2 linked regions of the Syntrophobotulus glycolicus DSM 8271 genome follow. The protein of the gene in region 1 interacts with the protein of each later gene in a pairwise test. Links are inferred from orthologs where the notes say so. Each region holds a gene or a part of one and is shown on either strand. Other genes may lie near its edges.

Region 1 (3,220 bases):
ATACATCTTAAATATAAAAATCGCTGACGATAAGATTGAGATCAATGCTATCAGCGATTTAAACACGATTGGTTGCGGGGGCCAGATTTGAACTGACGACCTTCGGGTTATGAGCCCGACGAGCTACCGCTGCTCCACCCCGCGATGTTAAATTTTCTTTGGTGGGTAGGGATGGATTCGAACCACCGTACCTTTCGGAACAGATTTACAGTCTGCCGCCTTTAACCACTCGGCCACCTACCCATAAGACTTCTGGAGCCGACGATGGGACTCGAACCCGCAACCTGCTGATTACAAATCAGCTGCTCTACCAATTGAGCTACGTCGGCTTGCGTCGGCGACACTTAAAGAGTATATCAAATAACTTTCTATAATGCAACAACAAATTTTGAGATATTTAAGAATTTGCTAAAGCCAACCATTACCTGCTTTTCTGCCGCTATGTATGGATTGGCCGCCCCTGTCTAATCACGCTTTTCCAGATACCGTTCCAGCTTTCTCTTCACCCGCTGCAACGCATTATCAATTGATTTAACATGCCTGTCCAAATCTACGGCGATTTCCTGATATGATTTTCCCTCAAGGTAAGCCATGAGGACCTCCCATTCCAAAGAACTGAGAATCTCCCCCATCTTTTCTTCAATATCATCGAATTCCTCTCTGCTGATGATTAATTCCTCAGGATCTGTTACCTTTGTCCCCGAAATGACGTCAAGCAGTGTCCTGTCCGAGTCTTCATCATAGATAGGTTTATTCAAAGATACATAGGAATTAAGCGGAATATGCTTTTGCCTTGTCGCTGTTTTAATCGCTGTAATGATTTGCCTGGTAATACAGAGCTCGGCAAAAGCTCGAAAAGACGACAACTTGTCCCCTCTGAAGTCACGGATAGCCTTATACAGCCCGATCATACCTTCCTGTATAATATCCTCCCTGTCAGCTCCGATTAGAAAATACGACCTGGCTTTAGCCCTAACAAAGTTCTTATACTTGTTGATCAGATACTCTTGAGAAATTGAGTCACCGTTTTTCGCCAGTTCGACCATCTCTTCATCATCGACTACGGAATCAATTACCTCTTCAAAGTCCTCTTCAGAAAGTTCAGGCTGGATATTATAGGTCAATTCCATCCCTCCCGTAATCAATTTTAACAAATCGGGCAAACCCGCTCTAATCAAGCATTCAATAAAAGTATTATACCTGTATGTCTTAAATAGCGTCAAGAAGAAGATTGTCTGGAATTGTCGTTATGACCTGATATTCTCTGCCTTCGCACTTCATACATCAGTATCGACCCAGCGGCACTGGCATTCAGCGAACTCATTTTCCCCAGCATGGGAAGTGATACGATCTCATCACATGTCTCTTTTATCAATCTGCCCAGCCCTTTATCTTCCCCTCCGACGACTAAAACTCTGGGACCGGAAAGATCAGCCGAGAAAACATCCCTTCCGCCCGCTTCGGCTCCCGTTACCCAGCACCCGGCCTTTTTTAGCTGTTTTAAAGCCTGAACCAAATTACCTACCCTGGCTACCGGCACATATTCTATCGCTCCTGCGGAAGTTTTGGCTACTGCCGGCGTCAGACCCACACTTCTCCTGGTGGGAATGATGATTCCATGTACCCCCGCCGCATCTGCTGTTCTTAGCAGCGCACCTAGATTATGGGGGTCCTCTAGTTCATCCAAGACAAGAATAAACGGATCTTCCCCCTTTTGCCGGGCAATGTTCAGGATATCTTCGGTTTCTACATATTCCCGTGCCGCTGTAAACGCCACAATATTTTGATGCTTGTCCCCGCCGCTGAACTTGTCCAATACTGCCCGTTCAACAAACTGATAAGGCACCCCGCGTTCTTTCATTAAAGAAAGAATATCCGCATTACGATTTGACCTGTTCTCACTATTGATCAACACCTTATTTACCGGGTGGCCGGATTTTAATAATTCTATTACAGCATTGCGTCCAAATACTAAACTATCTTTTTTATCCATTATTCTCACCTTCTTTAATCTTTACATATTCCGTAAAGAAAAACTGTATATCTTCATAAATTTTTAAATCACTTTGAGAAACAAGTTTCCATGACCGGTCTTGGTCAATGTTGGGAAAATACTTGTCAGCAGCATATTTATTCTGGATTTTTGTGATATAGGCCTGGGAACAAAATGGCAACAATTGTGAATATATTGTTTCCCCGCCGATGATAAATATGTCCTCAGAGCTATACTTTTGTATTTCCGGAAATAACTCCTGTAACGAATGGCATACTGTTACATTGGCCTTTTCATAATCATCATTTTTACTGAGCACAATATTGATTCTGTCTTTAAGAGCCTCTTTTCCCGGCAATGATTCAAAGGTCGCCCTCCCCATAATGACCACCTTGCCCAAAGTCAGCCTTTTAAAAAGTTTCATGTCCTCCGGGATTCTTTTCAGCAGATTGCCCCGATATCCAATTCCCCAGTTTAAATCAACCGCGACAAGAGCTTTCATTGTACTCCCCTTCTAAATGGCAACAGGTATTCTTTTTATTTCCGTCTTGTTTCTTATTGTTCCGAATCTATTTGCACTGTCAAATCATCAATTCGGCTAAAAATACCCTGCATTCTCTCTTCACACCCTGCCAGATACCAGTAGCCTACAAGTGCTTCAAAAGCCGTCGCATGGCGGTAGGTCACCACATCTATATTTCTCGGATGATGCCCCTTCGCATTTCGCCCCCGCTTGACTACACCTGTTTCTGTCTCATCAAGTTCAGGCAAAATCAGTTTGAGCAGGCTTGCCTGAAATCTCGCCTGCACATAGTGGACGGCGGCTTTATGCAGATCCTCCACTTTTGCAATCCCTTTTGTTAAGAGATGGCTGCGGACCCATAATTCATAAACGGCATCTCCCAGATAGGCCAGAGTCAGAATATTTACTTCCTGCCATTTTATCGTCAAGGGTGAACTATTCTGATCTATTTGAGATACCATCTTGACCCCTCAGCGGTATCTTCAAGAATAATACTGGCTTCCTTTAACCGGTCCCTGATCAGATCGGCTGTTGACCAGTCTTTGTCTGCACGTGCTTTTGCTCTAAGCTCTAAGACCAATTCCATTACTGCATTGAATTTTCCCGATTCACCCGCTGGAACTTCACTATCTTTTTGCAGGTCAAAACCCAGAATGCCTGCCAAATCGATCAGGGTATCTCTCGCTTCAGCGATCTGAGCGCCT
Region 2 (3,046 bases), 2.4 Mb from region 1 along the record:
AATTCCGAGAATCACAACATCTTTAGTTGCTTTCAAAGCCTTTTCTCCTTTTCCGGCCCCGGTAAATTAAAGTGAAGCCCACATAATCAAGGCATCTTCACGGTTATCAGTATAGTATTTACGGCGGAATCCCGCCGGGCGAAAACCAAGTTTGGTATATAGTTTCTGGGCGGTGTAGTTTGATACTCTTACCTCAAGGGTAACCCGGCTCATGTGCTCCGTCCTTTTCAGGGTTTCCATAACTGTCTTTAAGAGATATTCTCCCCAGCCCTGACCTCGATAAGCAGGACTGACGGCAATGTTGGTAATATGACCTTCTCCCATTACATTCCATAACCCCATATATCCGATCATTAAACCATCCAGTTCCAATCCGAAATATCTTGCCAGATAATTATCCACCAGCTCCGACCGGAAGGATTCCGCTTTCCAGGGGGTTGGGAAAGAAGCTTCTTCAATCTCAACCACTTTAGAGATGTCTTCCAGCGTCAGAGGCCTGATCATTCCATGGAGTCGTTTCCCTTCTGCGGGGATGCTGCCCAGTTCAGTTTGATCCATATCGTTCCCACCTATAATCTTTGTTTTGTTAAAATATGTTCTGAACCGGCCATCTGCTCCATTTTTTTGTGATAATTTACTTCGGCTTCAGAAAAACGTATATAGCAAGGTTCAACAGCTGCAGGCAATTCTATCCCCTCTATCTGAAACTGTTGATATTCACTCCATACTTCCTGTACGGCATATGCTCCGCGGGGCAAGGCCTGATACCGGGGAAGGACAACTCCCTGACCGTCCATGATGTCCAAAATTTTTGTTTCCGCAGCCTGGGCCGCGTCTCCGGCAAAAAGAACCTTACGCCCTCTTTCCTGCAGCTCGGCTAGCAGTCTTTCGGGAGCTTTGGCGCAGGGACCGGTGATTTGTCTGCGGCTATCCCCCCGCCAGCTGTAAACAGCTGTATACCATTCATTTTTGCGAGCGTCAAGGATGACTGCGATATCCTCACCATGGGCATAGCCTGCCCAGGAAATGACGTCCAGAGAAAGCACTCCCAGCAAAGGAATATTTAAGACCTGAGCTAATCCCTGGGCAGTCGCGATTCCGATCCTGATTCCTGTAAAAGACCCCGGGCCGCGGACAACTCCGATAAAATCAAGCTCCGCCAGACTCCACTCCGCTGCTTCCAGCAGTTGGTGAAGCATGGGCACCAGCCGCTCCGAATGGGTCTTTCCCGTATCAAGAAAAACTTCCTCGACAAGCTTGCTATTTTCGCCCAGTGCTAAAGCGGTAACTTTTGTTGTGGTATCGATCGTTAAGTACTTCATTTTTCCGTCCTTATTGAACTTCACTCGGAATGGTTTGCCAAAGACAATTCCGCCCCGCTTAAATCTCAAGTCTTGAGCGCCCGGCAAATCTGCTCGTCCGCTCTGATCAGAATCTCTCTTTCTTCTTCCCCGCTGCCCAAGATAGAGATATCGATCTTTTCCTCAGGCAGGATGTCTTCAATCACTTCCGGCCACTCCAAAAGACAGATACAATCCTCCCGGAAATAATCCGGTACCCCGATGATTTCAGCTTCTTCAGCATTTCGAAGTCTGTAGAGGTCCATATGGACCAGGCGGACAGGCTGACCCTTGATTTGGCCCTGGTATTCCTGAATCATGGTGAATGTCGGACTTGTCACCTGCTCTTTGACTGCCAGAGCCTTTGCCAGCCCCTTGGCCAAGACCGTTTTTCCGGCCCCCAGTTCTCCGTTCAAACAGAGAACCTCTCCCCCGCTAAAAAGAGAACCCAGCTTACTTCCGAAAGCAAAAGTTTGTTCCGGGGTTTTTGATTGCAGTGTCATTTCCATGCTTTTTATTCCACATCCTGTTTTTTGATCTCATCCTGCCCTGACTTAATCAGTTGACCATTGATGACGACGATAACAGGATCAGAGTTTAAATCCAAAGGCCTGCCATTCCAAACCACAAGATCCGCATCTTTGCCTTCGGCCAGGGAACCGATCCGCCCATCCACCCCCAATATTTCCGCGGGCCAAATCGTGAGAGCCTTGAGGGCATCTTCCTCTTTCATTCCATTTTTCACGGCTAAAGCGGCACATAAGGGCAGCTGTTCAATAGGGGTCACCGAATGATCGGTCATAATCGCCACCTTAATTCCTGCTTGAGCTAAAATCCCCGGGGTTCTAAAGGTTTTATCCTTCAGCTCTACCTTAGCCCGGTTCACAAAGGACGGGCCCACTATAGCGGGATATCCCGTCTCCGCGAGAATATCGGCAATTTTATGCCCTTCGGTACAATGCTCAAGAACCAGATCAACATTAAATTCCCTGGCAATCCGCACAGCGGTCATAATATCATCCGCCCTGTGCGCATGAGCCCTCAGAGGGATTTTTTTATCGAGCACCAAGCCGATGACCTCCATGCCCAGATCTCTCTCCGGCAATTTATCGGGATCCTTTTTGCCCTCTGTCATTTTTCCCTTATACGTCTGGGCGTCAACAAGAGTCTGACGAAGAAGCGCCGCTGTGCCCATCCTGGTCATCGGCATCTTTTTCTGTTCGCCGTAAACAACTTTGGGGTTCTCTCCGAAAGCCACCTTCAAGCCCGCCGGCTCCCTTAAAATCATTTCCTCAATAATCCGTCCTGCTGTTTTCAGCACCACCCCCGTCCCGCCAATAACATTGGCACTTCCGGGGCAGGTGAACACCGCGGTGACTCCTCCCATCCGGGCATCATGAAAACCAAGGTCCTCGGGATTAACACCGTCTATGGCCCTGAGCTCAGGTGTCACAGGATCGGTCATTTCATTCACGTCATCCCCTTCAGACTGATAAATCTCTTCCCCTATTCCGACATGACAATGGGCATCGATAAAACCGGGAAGAATATAATTTCCCCCGGCGTCAATAACACGGACGTTCTCCCCGTTCCGGCCCAGCACTGCCTTGGTTTCCGATTCCTTTTCAGATTCTTTCCAAAGCGTATGCCTGATGATTTTTTTGATTTTACCGTTTTCAATCAAGATGCTTCCGGTAAATTCAGTT

Evidence for each region.
Region 2: the proteins of rlmB (region 1) and tsaE interact in binary tests that used the Escherichia coli proteins (3 or more experiments, as listed by UniProt). The link is inferred for Syntrophobotulus glycolicus DSM 8271 from one-to-one orthologs.

What each region holds. Positions count from the first base shown.
Region 1 is NC_015172.1:334,224-337,443, reverse strand. Bases 107-2,999 are described here. They hold rlmB (23S rRNA (guanosine(2251)-2'-O)-methyltransferase RlmB), read right to left. Parts: upstream 1,994-2,999; coding sequence 1,220-1,993; downstream 107-1,219. Other genes in these bases: cysS (cysteine--tRNA ligase), read right to left, coding at 2,962-2,999; SGLY_RS01615 (Mini-ribonuclease 3), read right to left, coding at 2,549-2,977; SGLY_RS01620 (dihydrofolate reductase), read right to left, coding at 1,986-2,495; sigH (RNA polymerase sporulation sigma factor SigH), read right to left, coding at 465-1,124. In the rest of the region: SGLY_RS17345 (recombinase family protein), read left to right, coding at 1-91; more of cysS, read right to left, coding at 3,000-3,220. UniProt on the Escherichia coli protein: Specifically methylates the ribose of guanosine 2251 in 23S rRNA.
Region 2 is NC_015172.1:2,708,444-2,711,489, forward strand. Bases 119-2,837 are described here. They hold tsaE (tRNA (adenosine(37)-N6)-threonylcarbamoyltransferase complex ATPase subunit type 1 TsaE), read right to left. Parts: upstream 1,850-2,837; coding sequence 1,388-1,849; downstream 119-1,387. Other genes in these bases: rimI (ribosomal protein S18-alanine N-acetyltransferase), read right to left, coding at 119-558; tsaB (tRNA (adenosine(37)-N6)-threonylcarbamoyltransferase complex dimerization subunit type 1 TsaB), read right to left, coding at 570-1,322; SGLY_RS13520 (amidohydrolase), read right to left, coding at 1,855-2,837. Also shown: tRNA (adenosine(37)-N6)-threonylcarbamoyltransferase complex transferase subunit TsaD, read right to left, coding at 1-36; more of rimI, read right to left, coding at 67-118; more of SGLY_RS13520, read right to left, coding at 2,838-3,046. UniProt on the Escherichia coli protein: Required for the formation of a threonylcarbamoyl group on adenosine at position 37 (t(6)A37) in tRNAs that read codons beginning with adenine.